One region of the Paenibacillus allorhizosphaerae genome, then DNA from elsewhere that is predicted to be linked to it. Evidence: riboswitches for the same ligand, from Rfam matches in the RefSeq annotation. Region 1 holds a riboswitch; each other region holds the start of a gene.

What was found. Region 1 has a riboswitch for cobalamin ahead of ACFQI7_RS18740 (ribonucleoside-diphosphate reductase subunit alpha). Riboswitches for the same ligand answer to the same signal wherever they lie in the genome.
Region 2: linked by a shared signal. The riboswitch ahead of ACFQI7_RS18235 (ABC transporter substrate-binding protein) and the one ahead of ACFQI7_RS18740 (ribonucleoside-diphosphate reductase subunit alpha) in region 1 are both predicted to bind cobalamin.
Region 3: linked by a shared signal. The riboswitch ahead of ACFQI7_RS16635 (S-layer homology domain-containing protein) and the one ahead of ACFQI7_RS18740 (ribonucleoside-diphosphate reductase subunit alpha) in region 1 are both predicted to bind cobalamin.

The regions. Positions count from the first base shown of each region.
Region 1 covers NZ_JBHSRV010000004.1:527,719-538,143, forward strand. The annotation lists gene ACFQI7_RS18730 (copper resistance CopC/CopD family protein) at 1-1,574, opposite strand, end outside; gene ACFQI7_RS18735 (DUF2203 domain-containing protein) at 1,677-2,081, opposite strand; cobalamin riboswitch at 2,391-2,592, shown strand; gene ACFQI7_RS18740 (ribonucleoside-diphosphate reductase subunit alpha) at 2,716-4,941, shown strand; gene ACFQI7_RS18745 (ribonucleotide-diphosphate reductase subunit beta) at 5,450-6,487, shown strand; gene ACFQI7_RS18750 (amino acid ABC transporter substrate-binding protein) at 6,819-7,598, shown strand; gene ACFQI7_RS18755 (amino acid ABC transporter permease) at 7,667-8,326, shown strand; gene ACFQI7_RS18760 (amino acid ABC transporter ATP-binding protein) at 8,341-9,087, shown strand; gene ACFQI7_RS18765 (fused MFS/spermidine synthase) at 9,286-10,425, shown strand, end outside.
Region 2 covers NZ_JBHSRV010000004.1:408,890-419,314, reverse strand. The annotation lists gene ACFQI7_RS18270 (flavin-containing monooxygenase) at 1-557, shown strand, start outside; gene cysK (cysteine synthase A) at 615-1,541, shown strand; gene ACFQI7_RS18260 (hypothetical protein) at 1,708-1,986, shown strand; gene ACFQI7_RS18255 (Lrp/AsnC family transcriptional regulator) at 2,140-2,631, shown strand; gene ACFQI7_RS18250 (aminotransferase class I/II-fold pyridoxal phosphate-dependent enzyme) at 2,648-3,847, shown strand; gene ACFQI7_RS18245 (aspartyl-phosphate phosphatase Spo0E family protein) at 3,988-4,257, shown strand; gene ACFQI7_RS18240 (type 2 periplasmic-binding domain-containing protein) at 4,371-4,892, shown strand; cobalamin riboswitch at 4,937-5,142, shown strand; gene ACFQI7_RS18235 (ABC transporter substrate-binding protein) at 5,365-6,384, shown strand; gene ACFQI7_RS18230 (FecCD family ABC transporter permease) at 6,386-7,429, shown strand; gene ACFQI7_RS18225 (ABC transporter ATP-binding protein) at 7,474-8,262, shown strand; gene cobT (nicotinate-nucleotide--dimethylbenzimidazole phosphoribosyltransferase) at 8,262-9,341, shown strand; gene cobU (bifunctional adenosylcobinamide kinase/adenosylcobinamide-phosphate guanylyltransferase) at 9,453-9,998, shown strand; gene cbiB (adenosylcobinamide-phosphate synthase CbiB) at 10,026-10,425, shown strand, end outside.
Region 3 covers NZ_JBHSRV010000004.1:69,109-79,533, reverse strand. The annotation lists gene ACFQI7_RS16660 (M24 family metallopeptidase) at 1-210, shown strand, start outside; gene ACFQI7_RS16655 (helix-turn-helix transcriptional regulator) at 238-1,182, shown strand; gene ACFQI7_RS16650 (DinB family protein) at 1,251-1,808, shown strand; gene ACFQI7_RS16645 (ferritin-like domain-containing protein) at 1,830-2,375, opposite strand; gene ACFQI7_RS16640 (YrdB family protein) at 2,642-2,980, shown strand; cobalamin riboswitch at 3,052-3,240, shown strand; gene ACFQI7_RS16635 (S-layer homology domain-containing protein) at 3,473-7,480, shown strand; gene ACFQI7_RS16630 (DUF4430 domain-containing protein) at 7,632-8,660, shown strand; gene ACFQI7_RS16625 (energy-coupling factor transporter transmembrane component T) at 8,679-9,557, shown strand; gene ACFQI7_RS16620 (ABC transporter ATP-binding protein) at 9,539-10,425, shown strand, end outside.

The DNA of each region.
Region 1 (10,425 bases):
CTATATTTTTTCATCCCGTACGATTCGTCGAAGCTTTGATCCTCAAACGGTTCCAGCGGCACCTCGATCGGCGCGATGTCCGCGCTCTTCTGTTCCTGCAATTTATAAATGATTTGCTTCGGTTTCCCGAGTGAATCCGGGAGCCATACTTTGACCGTAAAATCGTTTACGCCGGGGGCCGCGGGACTGATCTGCGCCGTCATATGAATTTTTTCTCCCATGACATGCCAATTCAAAGGCTCGTTGGCCGGGAGCGGCGTCAAGTAGGTGAATATGCCTACGATCGCAACGATTAGCGTCATCAGTACTGCATCCGTCCGGACAAGCAAGCCGACCGATGCTTCCTTCCTGCGCCGGTAACCAAGCCGAATGAGCGTCGCGGTAATGACGACAAGCAGCACAAGCCCCGACTTGACCAGCAAATATTTGCCCCATGCGGTTTCCGTAATATAAGCGATATCCGGAAGGAATATAAATACGGACATGACGCCGGACACGATCAGCAGCAACATAGCGAGCAGCGCAGCCAGCGAAAACGAGCCGTACAACCGTTTTGCTTCTTCCCTTGCGCTTGACCACAATACGAGCATGAACAGCAAACCGCCGACCCATACGGAAGCTGCAGCCAAGTGAAGCCAGTCAAGCAAAATCGTCTCGCTCTTCGGCTCAAAGGCGGCGGCGTGGCCGAGGAAACTTTTCGCTCCCCATACAAGCGCAACCCATGCATAATCCAGCAAGGCGCTGCGATACAGCATCACGAAAGACAGCAGGGCGAGCAACAAGCCTCCGATCCAGGCATAGCCGATTCCGGTCGCCGTGAACAGCCGCAGCAGTTCCTGGGCCCCGCCGTCGCCGACAAGCTGCCACAGATGAGCCCACATGAACAAAATATAAACGATCAAATAAGATTGCTGAATGCGTTCGCCCCAAAGCCTCAGCCTTGCGCGTACCGGCTCCGCTGTTCCGCTGCCGAACCATCGCATCCATAGCAGCCATCCCGTAAAAGCGAGCATTGTCATATAAAAAGCGATGCGCGAAGCGAACCGCAGCCCGTCTCCCAGCGTAAACCGGTCAATCAGACCGCCATGTCCTTGCAGGTGGCCCGTCTGCGGTGCGGTTCCCCCGGAGATGTTGTCGAGGCTTTGTCCTACCGCAAACAGGTAGGTGCCGTCCACCGGATGCCCGTCCGCCGAAATTACATGGTACGTTACAAGGTACGTGCCTTTCTCCAGCTTCGGCAGATCCAGCGAAAGAACGGTCTTCGATGCGTTCATGACCGCGCTGCGGTCCGTCACTTTGCGTTTCTCGGCATCGAATACACGCAAATAATACAGCCCTTCTTCCAGACGTTCATTGAAGGTCAGCGTGACTTTTTCCGGCGACTGCGTCAAAGACGAGTTAGCGGCGGGAGCCGATTCAATGAGGCTTGCGTGAGCGCTTGCTTCGCGGGCGCCAAGGACGGCAAACAGCATGCTTATCAAAAAAACAAAAATAAAAGTACCTGTGGAAAGACGGTACAAAGAAGCCCCTCCAGGCAGGAGCCCCAGCCTTCTGATGCGGTGCAGCAATTTCATAAACCTCCTAGTCATCACGTCCGACGAAAAACAGCCGGCTAACAGGAAGAAAAATATAACCATCTGAGCTAATCTCCTGCTAATCGACAAGATTCGATCAACTTACTCCTGCGAGAGCCGCTTCCGGCCGATAAACCCGTCGTCCAGCCCGTGATAATACTCGATTCGTTCTTCCCCGAGCTTCCAGCATAATAGCACTTCGATCCCGTCGATCATCGCAGGAAAGTCAACCAAACCGGTATCGAGGTCTTTGAGCTGAGCCCCCTTCATCTGCAAGCTGCGGAAACCGGCATCGGCCTCAAGCTGCATCATTTCCAGCTCGCACTCGATGGAAAAGAAAGGGTCCTCGCCTTCCGGCTTGCCGTACTTGCGAACATGCGCCTTTAGCGCCTGCAGTTGAGCAAACTTCACTTCAAGGCGCCTGCTTATGCTTTGCAGCCTGTCGAGATCGAGGATAACGGCGGGCAGCAATGCGTTCGCCTCTTCCGGTGTAAAATATTTTTTCACGGTTCTCCCTCCATGGCCTAAGAACAATTGTTAATCCAAACGACATAGCTTGTTGCATTCTGCAGTCCATCAATCCAATGACATGGCTCTTGTGCAGCATGATCGCAAACGACTTGCGTTCCTCTGTTCGGGCTGTTTTAAAGCGCTCATGCCGCAGCTTTCTATAATGTAGCATATTTTGGACGTACGAACCAAACCCGCGGGTCCCCCTTCTCCGGGCGACTCTATTTTCCTCCCATTGTCGAAAAAAATTAATAGATTGACAGATGAAGAGCCGATAGGTAAAATTCATTTTAGCACTCACAAAAACTACATATTGTAGATTGAGGTATCTTTCACCACGATATGTTGTGGAAGATTGAAAAGGGAAGCCGGTTTGATTCCGGAGCGGTCCCGCCACTGTAACGAAGAGGCTTTCGGCAAATTTCGCCACTGATCCGCACGGATCGGGAAGGCCGCCGCGAGCGCTGTACTTCGAAGCCAGGATACCTGCCTTTGTCTACGGCACGCAAGCCCCTACGGCAGATAGGGATGTGTCGCAAGAACAACGCTTTATTTCAGCATGCATCTGCCTTGGGACGGCGGAGCATGTTTTTCATTTTTTTAGTGCATATATGCTAAGGAGTGAACGCGCATGATTATTGTAAAAAGAGACGGCACGAAGGAAGAACTCGTGTTTTCCAAAATGAAAAAAGTGATCGATTTCGCCTGCGAATCGTACCCGGAGTGCGATCCGCTGGAGCTGGAGACGGCGCTGCTGCCCTTGTTCCGCAACGGAATTTCGACCCAAGAAATTCAGCGTCTGTTAATCCAGGTCGCCGTAGAGAAAACGAGCGTCGAGCAGCCGAACTGGCAATACGTCGCAGCCAAACTTCTCACTTACGATCTATATAAAGAAGCCCGTCTGAACCGCAAATACGGTCATTTCGGTTACGGCGACCTGTACTCTTTAATTACATACTTGACCGATGCGGGACGGTACGGCGCTTACATACTGGAGCATTACAGCCGCGATGAAATTATGGAGCTCGGCAATTACATCAAACCGGAACGCGACTACCTGCTGAACTACATCGGATTGAAGACGCTCGCCGACCGCTATTTGATCAAAGGGCTGGACAAGGAAGTACTGGAACTGCCGCAGGAGCTGTTCATGGGCGTAGCGATGCATTTGGCCATGAAAGAAGCGGACAAGCTGCGTTGGGCCAAACAATTCTACGATGTGCTGAGCCAGCTGGAGATGACGGTCGCTACACCGACGCTCGCCAATGCGCGCAAGCCGCTGCATCAGTTGTCCAGCTGCTTCATCGATACGGTGCCGGACAACCTGTGGGGCATTTACAATGTCGATCAAAGCTTCGCCCAAGTATCCAAGCATGGCGGCGGCATGGGCATTTATGTCGGCAAAGTGCGCAGCCGGGGCTCCAACATCCGCGGATACAAAGGCGTCGCAGGCGGTGTCGTCCCGTGGATCAAAAACTACAATAATACGGCGGTCGCCGTCGACCAGCTGGGCGTACGTTCCGGCGCCGTCGCGGTATACCTGGACGTATGGCACAAAGATATTCTCGACTTCCTGAACCTGCGGACGAACAACGGCGACGATCGGATGAAGGCGCATGATATATTCCCGGGCGTGTGCATTCCCGACCTGTTCATGAAAACCGTCGAAGAACGCGGCAGCTGGTACTTGCTGGACCCGCACGAGGTACGCAAAGCAAAAGGGTATTCCATCGAGGATTCGTGGGGCGATGAATGGGAAAGCCGCTACTTGGATTGCGTGAACGACGACAGCATTTCCAAGGAAGAAGTGCCGGCCATCGATATTATGAAGCGCATCCTGACGAGCTCTTTCGAGACCGGAACGCCGTTCGTCTTCTTCCGCGATACGGTAAACCGCGCCAACCCGAACAAACATAAAGGCATGATCTACTGCTCCAACCTGTGCACCGAAATTTGCCAAAACATGAGCCCGACCGAACTGATCCAAACCCAGCATGAAGACGGGATCATCACATCGCAAGTGAAAAGCGGCGACTTCGTCGTCTGCAACCTGTCGTCGACCAACCTGGGACGCGTCTATACGAAAGAAGACGTCGAGCGCGTCGTCACGACGCAAATGCGGATGATGGACAACGTCATCGACCTGAACTACTATCCGATTCCGCAGGCGGAAATTACAAATAAAAAATACCGTGCCGTCGGCCTCGGCTCCAGCGGTTACCACCAAATGCTGGCGCAGCTCCAAATTCAGTGGGAATCCGACGAGCATCTTGCCAAAGCGGACGAAATTTACGAGTGGATGAACTTCTACGCGATCAAGGCATCGATGGAAATCGCCAAAGAAAAAGGCGCCTATCCTGCCTTCGAGGGCAGCGAATGGCAAAGCGGCGCGTATTTCGAAGATCGCGGCTACGACAGCCCCGAGTGGCAGGAGCTTCAAGAGCAAGTAGCCAAGCACGGAGTGCGCAACGGCTGGATGTTCGCCGTCGCGCCCACCGCGTCCACTTCGCTCATCGCCGGTTCCACCGCGGGCATCGATCCGATCTTCAACAAGTTTTTCGTCGAGGAGAAGAAAAATGCGGTCATCCCGCAAACCGCGCCGAACTTGAACGCCGAGACGATGTGGTTCTACAAGGAAGCGCACCGGATCGACCAGCTCTGGAGCATCCGCGCCGCCGGTGTCCGGCAGCGCCACATCGACCAGTCGCAATCGTTCAATCTATATATCACGCCGGAGATGTCCGCGCGCGAATTCCTCGAGCTCTACATGGCGGCCTGGAAAAACGGCCTGAAAACCGTCTACTACTGCCGCAACAAGAGCCTCGAAATCGAAGATTGCGTCAGCTGCAGCGCTTAATGCGCATGGGCGGGGTGGAAAACAGCGAAGCGCATTTTCCTTCCCCCGCCCGCTCACGCTTTTGCACTAATTGCGCGGGGGCTCCCGCAGTTGCACGATGCCGCCGGGCAGGAGGGAAACAGCGAAGCGCATTTCCCCCCTCTGCCCGCTTACGTTTTTGCACCACGTGCGGACGGCGGAAACAGCGAAGCGCATTTCCGCCTACCGCGCGCGAGGGGCTTGCGCAGTAAAGCGTGCAGCAGAGGTTCCTTGGCAAAAGCCTAGGAACCTCTGCTGCGAAAGCGCGCCCCCGCACCAACGCTACGCCAAAACTGCACCAACCTGCCGGCTTTCCGCCGCACCAACGTATAGCGTGCCTGAAGCGCCGTTTGCCCTACAGGGCAAACGCGCTTCAGGCCGACGCGAGCCACAAGCACACAAGTACCACTCTCCGCCGAGCGGGGGTCCGGGGGGCAGCCGCCCTCTGGGGTCCCCCTCGGGAGGGGGATTTAGGGGGAGCGAAAAAACCATGGAACTGCAAAAGAAAAAACTGTTCAACGAAAACGGCGACCGGGATTGGGGCAAGCGCCGCATGATCGGCGGCAATACGACGAATCTGATCGAGCTGAATAACGTGAAGTACGACTGGGCGACCAAAATGTACCGCACGATGATGAACAACTTCTGGATTCCGGAAGAAATTCCGCTGGCCCAGGACGCGAAGGATTACAAATTCCTTTCGCCGATCGAGCGGCAAAGCTACGATAAAATCATCTCGTTTCTGATCTTCCTCGACTCGCTGCAAACGGCCAACCTGCCGAACATCAACGAGTACATTACGGCACCGGAGGTTAACCTGTGCTTGACCGTGCAGACGTTCCAGGAAGCGGTGCACAGCCAAAGCTACTCTTACATCCTCGACAGCGTATGCTCCGCGGAGGTGCGCGACGAAATTTACAACCAATGGCGCGAGGACAAGCATCTGCTTCGCCGCAACCGGTTCATTACCGATCTGTATGAACGGTTCATCGAAGACCCGTCGACCGCGAATTTGATGCGCACGATTATGGCGAATTACATTTTGGAAGGCATCTACTTCTATAGCGGTTTCAGCTTCTTCTACGCGCTCGGCCGTCAAGGAAAAATGCTCGGCACCGTCTCGGAAATCAAATACATTCAGCGTGACGAATTGACGCATCTCGCATTGTTCCAAAACATTTTCCGCGAAATCCGCAAGGAAAATCCGGAAATATTCACCGACGAGCTGATCGAGGAGCTTCGCGGCATGATGCGTACCGCCGTTCAGCACGAAATCGAATGGGGACAATACATTACCGACAACAACATTCACGGTCTCAGCAACGACATCATTGACCAATATATCAAGTACCTCTCCAACGAGCGGTTGAAAAAGCTGGGCCTGGAAATATTATATCCCGAAATCATCGACCATCCGATGAAATGGGTGGAGAGCTTCAGCAATATGAACAGCATGAAAACCGACTTCTTCGAGCAAAAAGTGACCAACTACAGCAAATCGTCCAATTTGAACTGGGACGACCTGTAAGCCCGTACCTCAGGGCCGATCCTCGAGCGATGCTCAGCGGGTCGGTCCTTTGTTTTTCGCTGTCGCGGAGGCTCGCATCACATTCCGAGCAGGCTCGTCGCCCGGAGGTTGAACCACACGAAAATTATTTACCTTTGTTCGAATAAAATGAAAATAATCTCTTTATAATCAAGTCATATCTATCAAATTATATATAAATTTATGGTACATTTTGGTTCTACCTGCTTATCGACAGCTTTTTATAAACTATGATATGATGAAATTCTTGATAAAGTGGTAACGCACTAAAGCAACATGACACACATTCAGGTAAAGGTGGTTTTTTTACGTTATGAAACGCATCGCAACGGTCGGTTTAATTCTCGCTTCGGCACTTATGTTTTTTACAGGCTGCGCCTCCAAGCCGACTTCCGCAGGAGAAGGTAAAAAGCTGGTCATTGGCATCGATGACAAATTTGCGCCGATGGGGTTCCGCGATGAGAAGAACGAGATTGTCGGATTTGATATCGATTATGCGAAAGCGGCCGCAGAAAAGATGGGCACGGCGGCACAATTCCAGCCGATTGACTGGAAAACGAAAGAATCCGAACTGAGCAGCGGCCGGATCGACCTCATATGGAACGGATATACGATTACCGATGAACGGAAAGGCAAAGTGCTGTTCACCAAGCCTTATCTGAAAAATGCGCAAGTGATCGTCACACTAGCCAAATCGAACTTGACCAAGCTCGACGATCTGGCCGGGAAAACGGTAGGTCTGCAATCCTTGTCTTCCGCGGCGGATGCCTTGAACGACAGTCCGATTAAATCCAAAATCAAAACCGTCACCGAATATGCGGATAATGTGCTCGCCTTGAGCGATCTGAAGATCGGCCGCGTGGATGCCGTCGTCATCGACGAGGTGGTCGTTAAATACTACATGTCCAAAGAAAACAGCACGTTTAAGCTGCTCGGCGAATCGCTGGCCCCGGAAGAATATGGCATCGGCGTAAAGAAAGGCAACGAAGCGCTTCTGCAAAAGCTGCAAAAAGCGCTTGACGAACTGAATCAGGACGGTACCGCCGCGAAAATTTCGCAGAAATGGTTCGGCGAAGATAAAGTGTTGAAATAAGCTCATTTCATGAACGCAGCAAACGGGATCTCTTCGGAAATCCTGTTTTATTGTTGGAGGAATTTGTTATGTCCGTTGATCGTATCGCTACAATGATAAAGCCGATGCTCGAAGGCGCTCAAATGACAGTGCTGCTGTTTTTGATCGCCATCGTGGTGTCGATTCCGCTCGGATTCGCGCTTACGCTCGCTGTAAAAAGCAGCATAAAGCCGCTCGCTTGGTTTGCTCACGCCTATATTTATGTGATGCGCGGGACGCCGCTGCTGCTGCAGCTGCTCTTTATTTGCTTCGGGCTGCCCATGCTCCCGGTGATCGGCGAATACTTGGTGTTCGACCGTTTTACCGCGGCCTGCCTTGGCTTCATTTTAAATTATGCGGCCTATTTCGCCGAAATTTTCCGAGGCGGCCTGCTCGCCGTCGATAAGGGACAGTATGAGGCGGCTCAGGTGCTGGGTCTTAGCAAATGGCAGACGATGCTGCGCATTATTTTGCCGCAAATGTTTCGCGTCGCACTGCCCGCTGTATCCAATGAATCCGTCACGTTGGTGAAGGATACGGCGCTGCTCTACGCCGTCTCGGTCCCGGAGCTGCTTCACTATGCCCAGACGGTAGTGAACCGCGATTTCACGATTATGCCCTTCTTCATCGCCGGCATCATTTATCTGATCATGACGCTCCTGCTGACCGCACTTTTCAAATGGCTGGAACGGCGATTCAAATTTGACTAAAAGGAATGGCGAATGTGGCTATCATAGAAGTTTCCGACCTCAGCAAACGTTATGGGGAGCTCGAAGTGCTGAAACGAATCACGTTCGACGTCCATCAGCACGATGTCGTTGCCGTGATCGGCCCTTCCGGCTCCGGGAAAAGCACCATGCTCCGCAGTCTCGTTCATCTGGAACAAATCGACGGCGGAACGATCCGAGTTGACGGGGATGATCTGGCGAAGGACGGGAGATACTCCGCACCGCGTAAAATCAAGCAGATCACTTCCAAGATGGGAATGGTATTCCAGCATTTCAATCTGTTCCCGCATTTGACGGTACAGCAAAATTTGGAGCTTGCCCCGAAAATGGTTAAAGGGGAGCCCACTACGGACGTTCGCCGAAGAAGCGGCGAGCTCTTGGAGAAAGTGGGACTCTCCGGACGGGCGTCGGTGTACCCAGCGAAGCTGTCCGGCGGTCAGAAGCAAAGGGTGGCCATCGCCCGTGCGCTGATGATGAACCCGCAAATATTGCTGTTCGACGAGCCGACTTCCGCCCTCGACCCGGAGTTGACCGGGGAAGTGCTTCAAGTCATGAAGCGGCTGGCCGAAGAACATACGACGATGATTGTCGTTACCCATGAGATGGGCTTTGCCAAAGAGGTTGCAAGCCGCGTCCTCTTTATGGATAACGGTCAAATTATCGAATCCGGGCCGCCTGAAGAACTCTTTACGAATCCTCGCTTTGACCGAACGAAAGCATTTTTGAGCCATAGCTTGAAATAATCCGTTACAGCAGCAGCGCTGCCTCAGGTGTATATTCCCTTTTTCGCAAACGATGGCGGGGGATGATACCAAGGCAGGCTGCTTTTTTTCATATCCTGATGCGTCCGGTTAGCGGAACGGATTACCCCGCGGAACGCAAATCATATATACTGTAATAAAGCAATTGAATGCAGACAAAGAAAAGCACGGGGGGTCCGTATGATTGCCTTAATTTTGTTTTTAGCAAGTTACGTGTACATGGGCTTTGAAATGCTGGCTTCACGCATCCTCGGTCCGTACTTCGGCAGCGGCATTACGGTCTGGGCCTGTATTATTTCCGTATTTCTGATCGGCTCCAGCATAGGCTATCTGCTCGGCGGCAAGACGGCCGACATGAAGGAGAGCAAACGTTATATTCGGATTTACCTGTTCTGGGCTGCCGTTTCCGTTTCTGTCGCATGGCCGCTCAGCCGTGTGACCTTGCCGCTGTTGTCCGAAGAAGTGAATATGGCCAGCATATTGCTGCAAACGTCGCTTTTATTTTTAATTCCTTCCATCCTTAGCAGCGCCGTCATTCCCGGGTTAATGAAGATGGGGATCGGGGAGAAAACGGATGGCGCGAAAATCGGCATTTATCATATGGTCGTCAGCGTCGGAAGCGTTGCAGGCACGTTGATCACGACCTTTTACCTGCTTCCCGAGATGCGGTTACAGCATATCATGATCGTTTTTGCGCTGATTTACTTCCTCAGTTGGTTTGTCATGGAGGTCAAATGGTACAAGCTGTGTCTGTTCGTCATAGCCTTCATTCCCCTGCTCGATATCGGAGGAGCGCGACTGGGCACAAACCCGATCCTGGAGCAAGTGTCGACGCCGTATCACGATATTTTCATAACCGAGAGCAGCGAATACAACGGACAAGCCGGCGACTATGTGTTCATGCAATTCGATACGCACGCCCTGCAAGGCGCTATCGATAAAAACAACCGGAGCAACATTTTGTTCAGCTATATTAGAGAAACGCTTCACATCGTCGACTCATATCATCCGCAGGCAGAGAACATCTTCATGATCGGACATGGCGCAGGCATTCTTACGAATGCGCTTCAGCAATCGGGCAAAAACATCGAAGTCGCGGAGCTGGATCCGAAAGTGCTGGAGTTGAGCTGCAAATATTTTGGCTACGCGGGAGACCGGGTTGCGATCGGGGACGGACGGGTCATTCTCAATGAAAAGCGGGAGAGCCAGTACGATATAGTCATTCTGGACGCGTTCAAGGCGGAAGGCGTACCGTTCCACCTGCTAACCCAAGATTTCTTCCAGCTGGTACAGCGTAAGCTGAAGCCTTCGGGCATCGTC
Region 2 (10,425 bases), 120 kb from region 1:
GCGGCGGCAATTCCGGGGCGCAAATCGCACTGGAGCTGGCCGAAAGCGGCCGGGAAGTTCATCTGGCCGTCAGCCGCAAGCTGCGCTTCGCTCCGCTCCAAATCATGAACCGGAGCGTCTTTTGGTGGCTTGACCGTTGCGGTGTTTTGAACGCCCCGGCCGATTCTCTGATCGGACGCACGGTGCGCCGCCGGCCGGATCCGGTATTTGTACCGGAGCTGAAGCGGGCCATCAGGAACGGAACCGTCCGTTTGCGGCCCAGAGTGACGGGACAGCGCGGCGGAACCATCCAATTTGCCGATCATACGGAACTGGAGGCACGTAATATTGTTTGGGCAACCGGCTTCCGTCCGGACTATGCGTGGTTGAACGTTCCGGTGGCGCTGGATAAAGAGGGCAATCCGCTGCACGAGCGGGGAATCAGCCCGGTGGGCGGGCTATATTATTTGGGACTTCCGTGGCTTCGCAGCCGCAATTCGGCTTTGCTAGGCGGCGTAGGGGCGGATGCCCGATATGTGGTCGATTGCTTGACAAACTTCACTTATCCGATAAAATAAAGGGGAATATTAGCAGTATGACCAAGCGGAGGTCATGCCGAAAGGAGCGGCGGCAGCATGAGCGGGAACAGAAAAATGGTAAACAGCATTACGGAGTTGATCGGCGACACTCCGGCGGTTCGGGTCAGAAGACTGGTCGGAGCGGATGACGCCGAGCTTTATGTGAAGCTGGAATATTTTAATCCGAGCGGAAGCGTGAAGGACCGCGCGGCGTTCAATTTGATCGCACAGGCGGAGAAGGACGGGATCATCAAGCCCGGAGCTACGATTATCGAGCCGACGAGCGGCAACACCGGGATCGGTCTGGCGATGAACGCCGCGGCCAAAGGGTACAAAGCGATACTGGTTATGCCGGATAACATGACCAAGGAACGGATCAACCTGCTGAAGGCATACGGTGCGGAGGTCGTGCTGACACCGGCCGCAGAACGGATGCCGGGCGCGATCCGCAAGGCGATCGAGCTGCGCGATCGGACGCCGAACAGCTTCATTCCGCAGCAGTTCGAGAATAAGGCTAACCCCGATATTCACCGGGTGACGACGGCGGTTGAAATTATCGAGCAGATGGAAGGCAAGCTCGATGCGTTCGTCGCTTCTTCCGGCACAGGCGGAACGATCACGGGAACCGGCGAGGTGCTTCGGGAGAAGCTGCCGGGCATCGAGATTTATGTCGTGGAACCGAAAGGTTCGCCGGTACTATCGGGAGGGCAGCCGGGACCGCATAAGCTGGTCGGCACAAGCCCCGGCTTCGTGCCTGCCATTCTCAATACGAGCGTCTACGACGAAATCGTCCAGGTGTCCGATGAAGACGCTCTGAAGACAACGCGGGACTTGGCCAGGCTGGAAGGGATGCTGGTCGGCCCTTCGGCCGGAGCTTCGGTGTGGACGGGACTGCAAGTGGCGCACAAGCTCGGCAAGGGCAAGCGGGTACTGTGCATCGCGCCGGATACGGGCGAGCGGTACCTCAGTATGGATATATTTTGAAATCATGCAATGGAACTGCATACGAATGAATGAGAGGTGTTTGTCTACGGGACAAACACCTTTTTTATTCCCGGAATAAACGAAATAAGTATTGAATAAATATACATAAATGTGTATAATAATTACAGGATGATGTTTATCATTTCTGTTCGAAGGGAGAACGGGTATGAAAATCGCACTGCATAATGAGCTTCCGGCAGAATCGCAATTCAGGCAACTGGCGGATTCCATCGCCGATTCCGCCGCGGCGGGGCCGCTCGTGTACGAAGTGTGCTCGCAAAGCCGCCGCGTCATCGCCGCATACGATGAAGATGATCGTCTCGTGGCGATCGGCCGGCTGGTGGAAGGAATCAACAGCGAGCCGCAATTCGAGTTTACGGTGTTGCCGTCGTACCGGGAGCGGGAAATCGAAAATTATATGCGCAAGCTGCTGATGTTTGAATGAACGATGCGGAAATCTTTGCTGAACATAGATGAATCGCCTAACCTCCATGCCTGCATGGGGGTTGCTTGCTGTAAGCAGTCGACAATTCCCTTTGCCAAATACAGCCCGTTGGGTGTAATATGAAAAAATAAGCTTTGGAGGAGGACCCAAACCATGGAACAATTTAAGATGAAAATCGTCGAGCTTCTCAAAGAGGATGCGCGACGTTCTCCGGCCCTTATCGCGACCATGCTTGGTGCGTCGGAGGCGGAAGTGGCGGAGGCGATCCGGGAGCTGGAAGAAGCGCACGTCATCGTTAAATACGCCACGGTGGTCAATTGGGCGAAGGTCGACAACGAGAAAGTGACCGCCCTTATCGAGGTGCAAATTACGCCGGAGCGCGGACGCGGCTTTGATGCGATCGCAGAGCGTATTTATTTATATCCGGAAGTGAAGTCCGTTTATTTGATGTCGGGAGCGTACGACCTGCTCGTGGAGATTGAAGGAAAGACGCTGAAAGAAGTGGCGTCCTTCGTGTCCAACAAATTGTCCCCGATCGATCGGGTGCTCTCCACGAAGACGCATTTTATTTTGAAAAAATATAAGCAGGACGGAATTACCTTCGAAGACCATGAGGATGACCGCCGCCTGCTAATCTCACCGTAAAGGACGCTGAGGAACAATGATAGAGCATAAACAGGATCAAGCGCAAAAAGACACTTCCATGAGCCGTTATTTGGCGCCGTTGGTACGCGAAATCGAGCCCTCGGGCATTCGGAAGTTTTTTGATCTGGTGAGCGGCAGTAAAGACATCATTTCCCTCGGCGTCGGTGAACCGGATTTCAGTACGCCATGGCATGTGCGCGAAGCTTGCGTGTATTCGCTGGAGCGCGGCAATACGAAGTATACGCCGAATGCGGGATTGCCTGAGCTGCGGGAGGCGATTGCGGAATATTTGTACGATTCGTTCCAACTGCTTTATGAACCATCCGATGAGGTGCTCGTCACCGTAGGAGGCAGTGAGGCGATCGATTTGGCGCTGCGGGCGCTCGTGTCGCCAGGGGACGAAATTTTGATTCCGGAGCCGTGCTACATTTCCTACAACCCGATCGCCAAGATCGGCGGCGGGATTCCCGTCGGCATCGAAACGTTCGCCAAAGACCAGTTCAAGCTGACGGCCGAGTCGCTCAAGGCGGCCATTACGCCGCGATCCAAGCTGCTTATCCTCTGTTACCCGAGCAATCCGACCGGGGGCATCATGACTTACGAGGACTGGCTGCCGATCGCCAAAGTAGTGGAAGAGAACGATTTGATCGTTATCTCCGATGAAATTTATGCCGAATTAACGTATGAACAAAAGCATGTCAGCTTCGCGGCGATGCCCGGCATGCGTGACAGAACGATTCTGGTGAGCGGCTTTTCCAAAGCGTTCGCGATGACCGGCTGGCGTATGGGCTACGCTTGCGGACACCGGGATCTAATCTCGGCTATGCTCAAAATTCATCAATACACGGTGATGTGCGCACCTTCGATGGGTCAGGTCGCCGCGCTGGAGGCGCTCAAGAACGGAATGGAAGAGAAAGACCGGATGGTCGAGTCGTATAACCAGCGCCGTCGTTTGGTCGTGCAGGGATTCCGCCAGATCGGGTTGGAGTGCCACGAGCCGCAGGGTGCGTTCTATGCGTTCCCGTCGATCCAGTCGACGGGTCTTAGTTCGGAAGAATTTGCGCAGCGGCTGCTGTTTGAGGCTAAAGTCGCAGCGGTGCCGGGTCAAGTGTTCGGTCTGGGCGGCGAAGGCTTTTTGCGTTGTTCGTACGCCTATTCCGTAAATCAGCTGACGGAAGCGATCGAACGTATAGGAAAGTTTATCCAAAAACTGTAAATTCGACATCAAACGTCAAAATAAGTCATTTTCAATCGATTCCAAAACTGGTATCTTTATAGTAGAGAAGTTTCATATATTTATAGTTTATGGAACTGTTCTTACATAGGACTAAAGATATGTAGTGGGAGGGATGAACAATGGCTTTTCCGGAATATCAACTTCGCCGGTACTTGCATTTCGGCTGGATTCGTGAGAACGATCAAAAGGCTAAGTGGTTTTTTGGAGAAAAAAAACAGGCCTCATCTGCATTATCTTTAGAAGAGGATATTTACCGGCTGCGTATCGAACTGGAGAAACTCGTGCAAAGCGGCAACAGCCTCACATCTGCTCAGGTCGTCGAGATCAGCATGGAGCTTGACAAAAAAATTAATGAATACATGAATCAAAACCAGAGAGGCCGAACGTAATCGGCTTCTTTTTTTGTCATAAACTTTTTTGAAAACGGAAGCTTGTTTATGGTAAGATGAAGCAATAGAAAGCTGGGTCACAGCGGCCGGCGAAGAAGGGACAGAGAGGCCTCATGAAACGGAAATTGCTGATCGCTCTGCTGCTGCTTTTTGTACTGGCGGGCTGCGGCGGGGGGCCGAAGGCGGATGTGTCGATATTTTTAATGTCCGCAAACGGAGTGCCTAATGAAGTGGCGGATAAGCTGGGACAGTCGCTCCAATCCAAGCTCGGCACGGCTCCGACGGTGAAAGTGCTGACGACGCCGATCTTTTCGGCAGAGAAATTAATGGTGGAGATCGCTGCAGCGGAGAACGGCATTATCATTATTCCCACGCAACAGTTCAAAGCGCTTGGACAGCAAGGCGGCTATGTTCCGCTGGACGATCTGGCGAAAGCGGAAGATTTCCCCGATGGCGTGCTGGAGATTACGGAGAACGGAAAGTCGGAAAAGCATTTATACGGCATTCCGATGGACAAGACGAAATGGTTTACGGAATTAAATTTTAACGGCAAAGACCTGTACGCCTTCATCCCTGCGAATGCGCCGAATATGGAACAGTCGAAACAGGTGATGAAGCAAATCGCGCAGAAATAAACATGCCCGGGGGATACGGACGCGAAAGCGGACGACCCGGATAAATTGAATAGAGCTGTTCGGGTGCCCCGGCTTGAAACGTTAAGCTGCGGGTTAAAAGGGAAGCCGGTGCGAATCCGGCGCGGTCCCGCCACTGTCAATGGATTCAAAGCTCCACGCTAAGCCACTGTTCATACGGACGGGAAGGCGGAGCCCAGCGGACATTCCGTCATCCATGAGCCAGGAAACCTGCCTGAACGGTAAATAAAGTTGTATCCTTTCGAGGAAAAGGAGCAGAATGCACAGCCTGCCGGCTGCGGCCATACCGATGATCTACGGTGAACGGTCGCCGCAAGCGAAGTGACTATAGTGCCCCCTGCTGCCGTACTTGCGGAGCCGGGGGCTTTTTTAATGAAGGATTGACTTCGAAAGGGCTTCGACTCGGAAGCTGTACGGATCGTTATCATTCGAGTACTTATGGGAGATGAGTTGGATGTGGGGAAATAGCAAGAGCAAGATGAAGCGGTCGATTGCGGTCGTATCGCTATCGATCACGCTTGCGGCGGCGATCGTCGGCTGCGGAAGCAAGGACAAGCTGCCAGGGCAAGGAGAACTCGTCAGTCCTCCGAAAGCAAGCGGGGGCGATGCACAGGCGGGGAATGCCGCCAAAAAGACGGCGTATCCGCTCAAGGTCAAGGATGCGACGGGGAAAGAATTCGTATTTACGAAGGCGCCCGAACGCATCGCGTCGGTTTCTCCTGCGGAGACGGAGACGCTGTTTGCGCTTGGCCTTGGCGATAAAGTCGTCGGCGTATCCGATTTTTGCGATTATCCGGCGGAAGCGAAGTCGAAGCCGAAGCTCGGGAGCATCGTCAAGCCGAACGAAGAGGCGCTGATCGCCTCCGGGGCCGATCTTGTCGTGACCGGGGTATCGATGCAATTGCCAGCCGTGGAGAAACTGCGCGGGCTGAAAGTAAACTTGTTTAAGTTGGAACCGAAGACGATCGACGATGTCATCAGCAATATTCGTATGATGGGTCAAATCTTTGACCGCCAAGAACAGGCCGAGAAGCTGGCCGCCTCGATGGAAGCGGACCGCAAGAAGGTGACGGATGCCGTCAAAGACTTAACGCCGGAGCAGAAGAAAAAAGTATTTATCGAGTTTTCTCCGGGATGGACGGTCGGAAAAGGCGAGTTCATCGACGAGCTGATCACGGTATCGGGCGGTGTGAACGTGGCATCTGGCGAGAAGGGTTACGTGATGATCAGCGAAGAAAAAATTATTGCGGCGAACCCGCAAGTCATTTTGTATCCGAAAAATTTGATCGACGACCAATCGAAAAAAACGATCGATCAGATCATTCGCGAGCGCAGCGGCTGGCATAAGATCGAAGCGGTAAAAACGAACAAGCTCGCAGGCGTAGACAAAGATACGATGAGCCGGCCGGGCCCGAGGATTACCGAGGCGCTCGTAGAGTTTGCCAAAGGAATTTACCCGGAACGGGTGAAATAACATGAAGCGGAAACTGTGGATTTGGGGCGGGGCATCATTCGCCCTGCTTTTGCTGTCCGCAACTGCGGCTTTGTCCATCGGCGCGGTGCCGATTCCATTGATTCACGTTTGGAAAATTATGCTGCATCCAGTCCCCGGACTCGGCGATTGGATCGCGGCCGACTGGAATGTTTCGTCGGAGCAAATCATTTGGCGGGTCCGTCTGCCTCGCGTTGCGCTCGGGATGCTGGTAGGTGCGGCGCTTGGGGTTGCCGGTGCGGCCTTTCAGGGCGTGCTCCGCAACCCGCTCGCAGATCCGTATACGCTCGGCGTATCGTCGGGAGCGTCGGTGGGTGCCGCCTTTCTCATCTTGTTTGGGCTGCAGTACGCTTTGTTCGGTCAATGGACCGTTCCGATCATTGCCTTTATTACTGGCATGCTTTCGCTTGGAACCGTGCTTCTGTTGGCGCGGACCGACGGCAAGCTGCGGATAGAGACGGTCATTTTGTCCGGCGTCGTCATGCAGGCTTTTCTGGGCGCCCTCGTCTCTCTGATGGTGGCGATGTCCAAGCAAGTCATCAACGAAATTATTTTTTGGCTGATGGGAAGCCTGGCGCTCCGCGGGTGGTCGTATTCGCTTGTGCTGCTGCCTTACCTCGCGGTCGGCGCCGCGATTTTGCTCGGGTACGGCCGGGCGATGAACCTGTTTGCGCTCGGGGAAAAGCAGGCGGCGCATCTTGGCGTGGGCGTCGAGCGGACCAAGCTGATCGTGCTGCTCGTATCGACCTTGATAACGGCGGCCGCCGTGTCCGTATCCGGCGTGATTGCTTTCGTCGGTCTGTTGATCCCGCATTTGCTCCGACTGATGGTCGGGCCGGATTATCGCCTGCTGTTGCCGCTCTCGTTGATCGGCGGCGCAATTTATGTGCTGTGGGCCGATACGATTGCCCGCACGCTGCTCAGCCCGACGGAGCTTCCGCTCGGGATCGTGACGGCGTTCATGGGCGCCCCGTTTTTTGCCTACTTGCTGCGCCGAAATAAGCGCGGGATGACATCGTCCGGTTGATGACGGCATGAGCATTGGTGAAACGACGTGAAAGGGGGGCGCGATTGGTGAAAGTCGAAGTGGAGCAGCTGAACAAATTGTTCGGCTCCCGGCAAGTGCTGGACAATATCAGCTTTCGTGTAGAGCCGGGGGAATGGTTCTGCATTCTCGGCCCGAACGGCAGCGGCAAATCGACATTGCTGCATACGATCTCGGGGGTGGAGCGTCCGACATCCGGTCAAGTCCGCCTGGACGATCGGCCGGTACAGCGAATTCACAGGAAAACGCTCGCGAAGTCGCTGGCTGTGCTGCACCAGGATGCGCTTCCGCCGCTCGGATTTACGGTCCGCGAGGTGATCGAGATGGGACGGTACCCGTTCCAGAACTGGCTCGGGAATGAATCGGGAGAGGCCGACACGCAGCTGGTAGAGCATATTTTGGATTGGCTGAAGCTGCGTCCGCTGGAAGGGCGGACCGTAGATGAGCTCAGCGGAGGGGAACGGCAGCGGGTAGCGCTTGGCAAGGCGATGGCGCAAGAGCCAAAGCTGCTGCTGCTCGATGAGCCGACGACGTTTCTGGATATCGGGTACCAGGTGGACATGATGGACCGGATTCGAAAGTGGCAGCAGGAATGCGGGCTGACCGTCATCTCCGTACTGCATGACTTGAACTTGGCGGCGCAGTATTGCGACCGGTTGATGCTGCTGCACAGCGGGCACATCGTTGGAATCGGCAAACCGGAAGACGTGATGGAAGCGGGGCTGCTGGAGCGCGTGTACGGCACGCGTCCTTATGTGATGGCGCATCCGGACAGCGGCGCGCCGCAAATTTTGCTCGGGAGAGGGGAAGTTTGATGCATAGGTGGGAGACGGCATTAAAGGATAACGTCCAAGCGATTGAGCCGATTGATTCGGTGAAAGTCGAGGAAGCATCCGTTCATTTGGATCAATTGACCAAGCCGCCGGGAAGCTTGGGACGGCTGGAAGAAGTGGCGAAGCAGCTTGCCGGCATTCGCCGGGAGATCAAGCCGGATCTCGGGCGCAAAGCCGTTATTGTGATGGCCGGCGATCACGGCGTGTGCGAGGAAGGGGTTAGCGCGTTCCCTGCGGAAGTTACGCCGCAGATGGTCTTGAACTTCCTGAACGGCGGCGCTGCCGTCAACGTGCTGTCGCGCCATACGGAAACGGACGTCATCTGTGTCGACATTGGCGTCAATGCCGAGCTGTCGCATCCGGCCTTATATTCGCGCAAAGTTCGCTTCGGAACGGCCAATATGGCCAAGGGGCCGGCGATGTCGCGGGAGGAAGCAGCAGAGGCCGTTATGGTCGGCGTCCAGCTCGTAGAGGAGCTTGTCGGGCAGGGATACGGCCTCCTCGCGACCGGAGAGATGGGCATCGGCAACACGACGCCGAGTTCGGCGATACTTGCCGTTCTGGGCGGGAAGGACGCGGCGCTCGCCGCAGGGCGCGGAACGGGCATCGACGACCGGAGGCTGCTGCACAAGCAAGCGGTCATTGCCCGTGCGATCGAGGTTAACCGGCCGGACGAAGCTGATCCGCTGGACGTCCTCGCCAAAGTCGGCGGCCTCGAAATCGCCGGTCTTGTCGGCGTCATTCTCGGCGCGGCGCGCCACCGGGTTCCCGTCGTCGTCGACGGATTCATCTCTTCGGCGGCGGCTCTCGTCGCAAGCCGAATGGCACCGCTTAGCGCCTCGTACATGATCGCTTCGCATCTGTCGCAGGAGCAAGGCCATGCGATGCTGCTTGAGGAAATTGGGCTGACGCCGATGCTTCACATGGATATGCGGCTTGGAGAAGGAACCGGCGCCGTGCTGACGCTGCCGCTCATCGAGGCGGCCGTTCGCATCATGAAGGAAATGGCTTCGTTTGCCGATGCCGGCGTATCCGGAGCCAGCGCGCCGACAAACGGCTAAAGTGCGGTTGAGCGGACCCGTCCGCCGTTGGCTGGCGTTATAGCGTCGAAGCGTGACGATCGTACACATAACGAATTGGGACCATGATTGGGCCAAACGGGAGGTATTTCCATGAAAGTGCTCGTAACCGGCGGCGCCCGGAGCGGGAAAAGCGGCTTTGCGGAAGCTTATGCCGCAAGGCTTGGCGACCGGGGCGTATATATTGCTACGGCGCAGGCGTTTGACGAGGAGATGGAAGCGCGCATCGAGCTGCACCGCGAGAATCGGCGCAATCGGGGATTTCACTGGGATACGACGGAGGAGCCTTATGCATTGGCGGAGACGCTTCGCACAGCGAACGCACCGGTCGTCCTGGTCGATTGCTTGACGCTCTGGCTGTCGAACTGGCTGCTGCGCTGCGAACACGAACAAGATGCGGAACGTTTAATAGAGCACCGGATCGATGAATTGGCTGACGCGTTCGGTTCGATGGAGGGTCCGGTGGTGCTCGTGACCAATGAAGTCGGATACGGCCTTGTCCCGGAGTACAAGCTTGGACGCATCTTTCGCGATTTGTCCGGGCGCATGAACCAGAAGCTGGCACGGACGGCGGATCAAGTATTTCTTGTCACCGCTGGGATTCCGGTGGAACTGAAGAGTCAGGCATTCCGCTTGTAATGTAGATCGAAGTTCGGGGGAACGGGTTTGTTAATCTTTTCGATACAAGAGACGCTATGGATGGTGCTTGCAGCCATCGTGTTGGACTTTCTGATCGGCGATCCGAACTGGCGTTGGTACACGCATCCGGTCATATGGATCGGCAGAGCGGTCGGCGCATTGGAGAAGCGATTGCTGCACCGGGACCGGGATTCCGCAGTTGGCCGTCGCCGGCGGGGACTGCTGCTCGCTCTAGTCACGGTGACCGCCGCATTCGGCGTCATTTGGTTTGCGGTAGGGGTTGCTTCTGCTGTTCATCCGTATTTCGGTTACGCCGCTAACGTATGGTTTATTTCCACGACCATCGCCGTGAAAGGGCTGCGCGAGGCGGCGGTGGCGGTCTACACGCCGCTGCGGGAAGAGCGGCTCATGGATGCCCGCAAATATG
Region 3 (10,425 bases), 460 kb from region 1:
CACGGGTTCGGCCTGGAAATTCATGAATATCCGTCCATCCATGCGAACAATGCCGATCTCATGCGCGAAGGGATGGTATTTACGGCGGAACCGGGCATTTATATCCCGGGCTTGGGCGGCGTGCGGATTGAAGACAACGTCTTGGTCACGAAGGAAGGCGTTCAGGTTCTGACCTCGTTTCCGAAGGAACTAACGGTCGTCGAAGTGTAGTCACCGGAATGGAGGTTGGGGCAGACGATGAATAAGACCGACCGGATGCTGGCCATTGTGCTGGAGCTGCAGCGCAAAGGGACGCTGCGGGCGGAAGATTTGGCCGTGACGTTCGAGACGAGCGTACGTACGATTTACCGCGACGTTCAGGCGCTCAGCGAAGCCGGGGTGCCTGTCATCGGCGCACCCGGTCAAGGCTACTCGCTCATGGACGGCTATTTTTTGCCGCCGGTCAGCTTCCTGCCGGAAGAAGCGGTAACGCTGCTGCTCGGTGCAGATATGGTGGAGCAGCAATTCGACGAGGACTACCGCTCCAAGGCGAAAGCGGCCCGCGCGAAGCTGGAGTCGGTGCTGCCGGGAACCGTCCTGCAGGAGGCGGCGCGAGTCCGGAGCGGACTCAGGATGCTAAATCCGGGCAGAAACGTAACCGACCCGGAGAAGCGGAAGCTGACGCTGCTGCGACTTGCCGTCCTCGAAGAGCGTCAGGTACGCTTTCGCTATGTCAAAGGATCGGCAGCGCCGGAGGAAGGCGGGGGCATAACGCGGATTGCCTCGCCGTACGGGCTCGTGCTTGTAAGCGGCGTTTGGCACATCATCGCTTTTTGCGAGCTTCGGCAAGATTTGCGCCATTTTCGGTTGAGCCGCATGAGCGGGCTCGAGCTGTTGGATTCGCGCTTTGCGCGTCCCGACGATTTTAACCTGGAGCAGTACGCACCGCCGGACGATCGAAACTGCATCATACGTGTCCGGTTTCCGGCCGGTTTCGCTGCGAAAATCGAGGAAAATCGCTCCTACTATATCCATATGATCGAAACGACCGATGAAGCCTGTTATGTCACGCTCCGCGTCCGTCAGTTGACGGATGTTTTGCCTTGGGTGCTCGGATGGGGGAGTCATGCGGTCGTGCTCGAACCGGAAGCGATGCGCACACGGATCAGGCAAGAAATTGAAAGGATGCTGTTAAGCTACTGACATACTGCTGTCAGTAGCTTTTTGGTATCGTATAGACAGATTCCATATCAAAGGAGCTGTTCTAGTAAATGAACACGAAAGAGACATTGAACCGTTTTGAAAACTTGGTCCGGCAATATATTCGCGGATTGGAGCCGCTGACGATAGAGCAGCTTACGAGAAAACCATCCGACGACGAATGGTCGTTAGGTCAAATGTACCTTCATTTGATTCAGGGGACGCTATATTTGCATTTGCGAAATATCGAGGCTTGCCGGGAGCAGGCTGCGGAAACCGGTGGTACGGAAAGAAAAACGGAGGCAGGCCGCCTGGTGTTTGCGCAAGGCAGCTTTCCTGGGATCCGCATTCAAGTGCCGGCCACGCCGGAATATACGCCCGCGCAGCCGGAAAGCAAGGAACAGCTGGTTGCGGGACTGAACGATGTGGTGCGGCGCATGCAGGAAGTGGAGCCCGCGCTTGCGGATATGCAGGAGAGCGGCACGAAGGCTCATCCGAGATTCGGCGACCTGAACGCGGTCGAGTGGTTTCAGTTGGTCGAGATGCACTACCGGCACCATCTGCTTCAAAAGGCGCGGTTGGAGCAATTTGTTGGTTTAAGCAGCCTGCCAGGCGAATCATCCAAGTGATATGTCGATTGGAAATATTTTTTATTTCTTCCGACTCAGGTCCAAATATAAAATGTAGTTGTACTTCGTAGCGTGTTTGATTTCGTCGGTTATAATCTCGAATACCATGTCACGGTAATAGCGGTTGGGCAGACCTGCGCGGATATCGCGATATTTCTCGACTGCGGCCAGCTCGCCGAACAGCGCTTTTTTCACGCCGTCAATGTATGAAGCCGGTTTCTCGAATGAAGTGCTTTCGAGTGCCGTAATCGTTTGGCCGGTCAAGTTTTGATAAATGGTTCTAAACATGTTGTTATGCTTCCGCTCGTCGTCCCGTATGCTTTCGATGATTTTCTTTTCTTCCTGCGTAGGAGCGATGGAAATCAGATAGTCATAAAATAATTCGTCTTCCCGTTCGCCCTGGACCGATTGTTTGATTAAGGCAAGCGCTTCTTGCAAAGATTTGTACGATTCAGGTTGAGCCTCGTTCCGGTATCCATAGTAATCCATGTCCGAAAACATAGCTCCGGTACTTGCAGGGGGGTAGGCATAAGGCACCCAAGGTTGATAAAAAGGATATTGAAGCACGCTATTCCCTCCGAACGATAGTAAATGATGAACGCAAATCCGTGATAATATATGAGAGTTTCGTTGGAAGGGCAACATGTCTAGAAAATAAAAGCCCAAAAAAGAGGGGACCGCCCCTCTTTTTGCTTTTTTTTTAAAGCGGCTTCGGGTACGGAGCGGGAACGCCATTCGATCCCAAATAAATTTGCTTTAAATCAAAAGCCGGAACTGTTTGGATTTCATCGCGTATGCGATAATCAAAAAAACGGATGGAGCGTGAATAACGATTGGAGATTGTAAAAGGCGCAAATTTGTTATTACGGTTTGTTTTGGAGTTATGCGCGCTGACTGCGCTCGGGTATTGGGGCTTTCGAACCGGAAACGGCTGGATTTTGAAAATCGCTCTAGGCATAGGAGCCCCGCTGCTTGCTGCGATCATATGGGGGCTGTTCGTATCTCCCAAAGCGACATATGATGTGGGCAACCTGGGGCGTTTGGTATTTGAGATCTTGGTTTTTGGATCGGCCGCCATTTCATTGTACTATTTCGGACAAGCCCGGCTATCGGTTATTTTTGTCATTACGGCTGTAAACAGCCGGGTGCTGATCGTCGTGTTCAAGCAATAGCCGGCGAGGCGTCTGCTTTTCTTGTAGACGAGCGTAAGCCGTCATGATAAGATAATGAAGTCATTTTCATAGTTTTAAAAAAGAGAACGGGTGGCGAGCTTGGAAGCTCGTCATAATAGGGAAACCGGTGAAAATCCGGTACGGTCGCGCCACTGTAAGCGAGGAGCCCCCGCAAGAGCCACTGTTTCGCAAGAAATGGGAAGGAAGCGGGCCAGCGTCGATGCGCAAGTCAGGAGACCTGCCTGTTCGTTAACACCCCAGGAACCTACGCGATATAGGGAGGTGTGAGATCGGCGGCTGTACCGGCTATGCTCTGGCTGCAGAAACATCGTTTTCTGCATCGGCGGCTTCGGTTTTTCGTTTCGGCATCCTATCCATACGATCGCAGGCATCTTCCATTCGGGGAGGTGCCTTTTTTGGCTTGTTCCCGGCTTAAGCAACGGTTCTATGAAAATGGGCAGTTCAGAGAGAAGAGAGGGAGAAGCGAGAACAATGGGCAAAATTAGTGCATGGAAACGTCCGTTTTATCTGCTGGTCATCGGCCTGCTGCTGTTTGCGCAGCTCGTTAGCGGCATCGGCGGCTTCGCCGGTGTTGCAGCTGCGAACGCGCTCCAGACCGATACGGGATCCGGCGAGGAGACCCGGATAATAACGGTTTCGCAAGCAATTGAGGAAGCGTCCGCGTGGGTTGCGAATCATTGGGACGTGAATAATACAGAACTGAGAGACTGGTATGTTTATACGCTTCATGCGGCAGGCAAGACGGTGCCGTCAACGGATGAGTATTTGAGTGAAGCCAAGAAGCAAGCAGCGAGGCTCGAGGTTCAAGCGAAAGTAACCGACTACGTCACATTGGCGCTAGGTGTCAAGGCGGCGGGAGGGGATCCCGTTTCTTTCGGAGGGATCAATCTCATCGAGCGGATTTACAATCATCCGCAGCTCGAAATGCAGGGAATTAACGGGGTGATTTATGCCCTTCTTGCATTGAATAACGGATCGTACCAGGTTCCGGTGAACGCAACCTGGACGCAGGATAAGCTGGTCAGCCGACTGTTGAGCAGTCAAATTCCGGATCAGGGCTGGGCACTGGACAATAGCAAGTCCGATCTGGATTTGACCGGTGCGGCGCTATGGGCGCTTGCTCCATACAAGGATCGTTCTGACGTGAAAGCGTCTGTATCGAAAGCAACGGCTTGGATCGCATCGATACAGTCGGGGAACGGCGACTTAAATTCGGAAAGCGGCATTGCCAACAGCAATACATTGGCTTATGTAATTTTAGGACTTTCCGCGCAGCAAATCGACGGAAGAACGGGAAGTTTTGATAAAATTTACGGGAATCTGCTGACCGCATTGTTCCGTAATTTTAACGCGGACGGCGGGTTTGCAGTTACAAACGGAACGTCGTCTGACAAATCTGCGACGTATCAGGGGCTGCTTGCCCTGCTTGCTTTCAATACGCTAACCGGCGGGCAAGGCGGGGAGTATGAAGTTCCCCTGCCTTCGGAAGGCAATCCGCAGCCGAAAGCATCGGTATATGTCCATATTGAACATAAGGACACGACGCTTGCGGAAGGGGATCTATCGGCCGAAACACCGCTCGAAGCGCTGCAGCTGCTGGCTGCTCAGAACAATCTCCCTGTCGAGACTTCAGACGGTTTCTTCTTCGACGTAACGAAGATCGGAACCGTATCGAAGTACGTATACGGCAGTTCATATGATTATTGGGCTTTCAATATTAAACGGGACGGAAAATGGACCAACGATTATCTTTGGAAGGACGTTAAGCTGCAAGACGGTGACGAGCTTGCCATCTTCTACGGGCCTTACGATGCTTTCAAAATGCTCGCAGACATTTCATTGGCACCCGAGGAACCTGTTGCAGGCGAACCGTTCCGCGTAAAAGTAACGCAGATCGAAAATTTATACAGTTCCCCGGCGGTCTCCGTCGCTGCTGCAGTGTATGTGCAGGTCGGAGAGCAGAAAGTATGGACGGGCGCGCAGGGCATCGCCGAATTCCCGAACGGGTATACGGCGGCGGACCAGCGGATTGTCGTTACCGGACCGCTCGTTAACGGCTATCCTACCGTGCTTCGCGGGGTCAAACGCTTAACTGCGAACGATAATCCGGGACCCGTTCCGGGAGGACCGGTGCCCCCGTCAAGAACGATTACGATCAGCGTGGCGGGCGATGATAAGCTTGGAACGATCTTGTCTTCACAGTCGCTTGACTGGCAGAGCGGAGATACGGCATTTTCCGTCCTCATTCGCGCCTTGGGGGCGGGTCGGGTACAATCGAAGGGCAGCGGCTCCAGCGCCTACGTAAGCGGAATCGACGGTTTGCGCGAATTCGATAAAGGATCGAAGAGCGGCTGGATGTACGCGGTCAATTGCTCGTTCCCGACGACAAGCGCCGGCGGCTACAAAATCAATATCGGGGACCGCGTCGACTGGCGTTATACGAAGAACGGCGGCGATGACGTGAAAGCGGCGCTGACCGAATCGTGCACGCCTCCTCCGGGTGCGGGCAATATTCAGACGAGCCCGAATGCCGCGAGCGAGCTTGAGAGCAACCTGGCTCTGATTCCGATCGGTTACGCCAACACGAGTCCGGTAGATCCGAAGGTTCAAACGGTACGTGTGCTGAACGGCAATCAAAAAATGACGGACGCAGAGAAACAAAAATTAAGGCAAACGCTGGCAGCCAACAAGGTGGCGTTGGAACGGTCCGCTTCTGCGCGGGACGCCGTCGATCTCACCGATGAGAAAGAAGAAGTAAGGCTGCGCATTCCGGAAAAAGCTTTGCAGGAAGACAAACAGCTGTCGATTCAGGAGCTGGATAACGCCGGTGGGCGCGAGGAACTGATCTCTTCGATCTACGAGCTCGGTCCAACCGGAACAACATTCGATTACCCTGTCTATATATCGATCCGAACGTCGCTGGACGCGGATGATCTTACGCAGCTGGCGATGGTGTGGCTGAACGAGCAGACGTCGCAGTGGATTCCGATTCCGGCCGTGATCGATTCCAAGACCGGCGTTATCACAGGTACAGTCGATCATTTTACGAAATTCGCCGTTATCGATAAAAGCATGCTTGTGCAGCAACAACCCGCCGACGATGTGAGCAAGGCGATCGAGAAAGCGGTCAAGTATGTGCAAAGCCATACGGAGCTATCCGATTGGGAAGCGTACGCGCTGGCGACGGCAGGGGTTCAAGTCCCGCCCGCTTACATTGCTTCTGCAGAAAGCATGTTGGAAGAGAAAAAAGGCATTGTACGGAACGTGACCGATTACGAACGGCTGGCCATCGGGGTCAAAGCGGCCGGCGGCGATCCGGAACGCATTGCAGGCTATAACCTGATCGAGGCGATTGCAAATAACCAACGCATGACGGCGCAAGGAACGAACGGTCCGATATTTGCGCTTACGGTATTAGGTTCGGGCCAATACCGCGTATCGGCAGATGCGCTTTGGAACGAGGACAAATTGATCCGCTGGCTGCTGCAAGCGCAAAATAGCGACGGCGGCTGGCCTTTGGACCGCGGGGACGCGTCGAACCTCGACTTGACGGGAATGGCGCTTGCGGCGCTCGCGCCTTATCGGGACAACGCCGAAGTCAAGTCCGCTATCGGCAAAGCGCTCGCCTGGCTGTCCAGCGAGCAGCAGGCAAACGGCGGTTTCCGTCTCGGCGGGCAAGAAAACAGCGAAAGCGCGGCGCAAGTGCTGCTGGCGCTCGTCCGTCTCGGCATTCATGCGGATGATCCGCGATTTGTAAAATCGGGTCGTACGGTCGTGACGGAGCTGCTCAGCTATCAGCAGGAAGACGGCGGCTTTGCCCATACGAAGGGCGAACCGTCGGGCAGCATCGCGACGGAACAGGCGCTGCTCAGCTTGGCGGCTTACCAAGCAGCCAAACCGGCTGCTGCGCGTTCGGTTTCCGAACCCGTATTCGCGGATGCGGCCGACATCTCTCCTTGGGCTGCCGAATATGCGAAGAAGGCCGTCCGCTACGGACTGATGGAAGGGGTCAGCGACAAGGAACTGCGGTTTGCTCCGCAGGAGAAGCTGACGCGCGCCCAGTTCGTTGCCATGACGCTGAGACTGATGGGCACCGCTCCAACCGCCGATGTGAAGACTGCGTTCAAAGACGTGGAGCCGGGCAGTTGGTATGCCGGCTATGTGGCGAAAGCGGCGGAGCTCGGCATTGCCAGCGGCATCTCCGAAGAAGCGTTCGATCCGAACCGGAGCATGACGCGGCAAGATATGGCGCTCGTGCTGTCCAGAGCGTTCCGGATGCCCGAGACGGCGGCCGGAAAGTCCGATCCTTTCACTGATCTCAACGAGGCGTACGAAATGGCGGTTCCGGCGATCCGCAGCGTGTTCGAGAGCGGCTACATGGAAGGTGACGACCAGGGCCGGTTCCAGCCTGCGGCGACGGTGACCCGGGAGATGGCGGCGGCGGTCATGGTTCGCGTGTATGAGAAAAGACTTAAATGATCTGTTTTTTGCGGAGGGCACCGAAGGTGCTCTTCGCTCCATTTCATCAATATAATAGGTTTGTTCAAAAGGGTTCATTGGCAAAACAACAATGGTATCGTTAACTGTCAGCTAATGGGCTTAGGCCATCATTTTCGAAGGAGGGATTCCTTTGCGTCGAACGCTGTACGGCAAAACTTGGCTTCCAGGAGCTTTGATCGTGTTGATGGTTTCCCTGAGTGCATGTACTACCGGCGGCTCTACTGACCCGTTGGAGCAGCGGGGGATATCGGCCCATGCGATGACAGGGGCATCCTCCGGAACCGGACAGGCGGTTAGCGAGAACAACAGCGTAATGAGCCCGGGGGTGTCGCCCGTACGCCAGGGGATAACGGGCGCACCGGACAGTGCAGCTGAAACGGTCAACGCTTCGAAGCCGGGCGAATTGCAGGCTTCCCAGGCGCAGCCGACGGCGCCGTCGTCGCCCCTGCAGAACGGCGTCGCTAAGCACGAAGTAGGGACGGTGTCGGGCACGCCGTCGACAGACTCGTCCACTCCGCCGGCTTCGGCTTCCGGTGCATCGCGGACCGATGCGCAGGGGGCATCGTCTTCCAGCTCAGCGACGACACCGGCGCAAGCGGCATCGAGCTCAGCGTCGACCGGCACAGCGCAACCGGAAGCCCCGGATGCAAGCGTATCGCCGCCGGCTTCCGCATCACAGGCCGGCACCGCCTCGTCGCCTGCCGCTTCGGCAACGGAGCCCGCAACGACGAGCCCAGGCGCTGCCGAAGCGCCGCAGTCGCCGCCGGCTCAGAACGCGCCCGCACCTGCTTCCGGACAAGACGCCAAATCGACTGCCGTATCCGTTCGCATCGTTGGCGATAAGGAGAAAGGGACGATTCTGGATACGGTGCAGGTCGAGCTTCGGGACGGGGATACCGTCGTCGACGTGCTGAAACGGATCACCAAAGAAAAGAAAATTCAGCTGGAAACACGGGGATCAGGCAAGAGCAGCTATATAGAGGGGATCGCCAATTTGTACGAGTTTGACAAAGGCGCCAAGAGCGGCTGGCTCTACCGGGTGAACGGCAAATTTCCAAGTGTAAGCGCCGGCGCTTACACGTTAAGCAAAGGGGACAGCGTGGAATGGCTGTATACGTTGAATCTGGGCAAAGACGTCGGCAAAGAAGCGGATAAATAACGAAGGAGGAACCGACGAGTGAATACCGGCTTTCGTTCGCTGCACCCGCTGCCCTGTTTCCTGTACTTCGCCGGTGTCATGCTGCTGTCGATGCTGCTGCTGCACCCGCTCTTTCTCTCCACATCTCTGCTGCTGCTTATCGGACTGGGGTTTATCTACGACACGCGAGCAAGGATGGTACGGACGATTGTAGCTGCGGTAGTGGCCGGGCTCGTGCTGCTAGTGGTGAACCCGCTGTTTTCCCATCGCGGCGAACATATCCTGTTCTATATGGGGGAACAGCCGATCACGCTGGAAGCGGTCATGTACGGTGCGATCGTATCGCTGTCAACAGTCTCGTTGTTGCTCGTGTTTGTTTCTTATCAACGTGTAATTACGAGCGATAAGTTTCTTTATTTGTTTTCGTTCCTCTGGCCGAAGGGAACGCTGGTTACGATGATGGCGATGCGCTTTGTTCCGCTGCTGCGCAGACGGCTGCACAGCATTACCCAGGTGCAGCGAACGAAAGGCGTCAGCGTGCTTCACGGATCGATGAGGAAACGGGCACGAGACGGCATGCTGCTGCTGCAAGTGCTGCTCACGTGGTCGCTGGAGGAGGCATTGCAAACCGCCGATTCAATGAAAGCGAGAGGCTATGGACTCGGCCCGCGCAGCGCATACACGCGCTACTGCATGCGGGGACGCGATTTGACTGCGGTGTGTTGGGTCGTGCTGAGCGGCGCGATATGTGCGGCAGGCCGGATTTACGGTTACGGCCACCTCACGATTTATCCGACGCTCGAGCCGGTTGGACTGTCCGCCGTCGAATGGCTGGATTATGGCCTGTTCGTGCTGTTTCTCGGTACGCCTGTATGGTTTGAAGGAAAGGAGTGGCTCCGGTGGCATTACTGGAAATAGCCGATTTGCATTTTACATACCCCGAAGATACGGAGCAGACACTTGCCGGAATCCGGCTCGCTGTCCGGCAAGGGGAGTTCGTCGTGCTGTGCGGCCCGTCGGGCTGCGGCAAAACGACACTGCTTCGCAGTATGAAGAGTGAGCTTGCGCCGGTAGGACGCAGAGAAGGCGAGCTTCGGTATATGGGCAAGGCGCTCCACGAACACGATCCGTACTTTTTGGCCAAGCAGATCGGCATCGTTCAGCAAGACCCGGATAACCAGATTGTCATGGAGCAAGTTATTCGGGAGCTCGCTTTCGGACTTGAAAATATCGGCGTTTCCACGGAATCGATGCGCCGGAGAATTGCCGAGATGGTGCATTTTTTCGGAATGGAAGACTGGCTGTACCGCAACACGAGCGAGCTGTCCGGCGGACAAAAGCAGCTCGTCACCCTCGCCTCCGTGCTGCTGCTCCAGCCCCGCGTGCTGCTGCTCGACGAGCCGACGGCGCAGCTCGACCCTGTGGCTGCCAAAGAGTTTTTGCAGCTGCTGCGGCGGTTGAATGAGGAATTCGGGCTGACCGTTATCATGACGGAGCACCGGCTCGAGGAGCTGCTCCCGATGGCGGATCGTGTTGTCGTAATGGGAAGCGAAGGCCGAATTCGCTATGACGGTACTCCTCGCGGACTTGCGGGCAAGCTGGAGGACGGAGAAATGGGCGAGTATTTCGATTATATGCCCTCGCTTGTCAAGCTTGCCGTCTCGTTGAAGGACAAAGGGTGGATTCCCATCGATCCTGAAGACGCCTGTTTATCGCAAGCGACGGCAATTCCGCTTTCGGTGAAGGAAGGGCGTGCGTGGCTGGAGCGTTACCCGTTCGCGGCCAC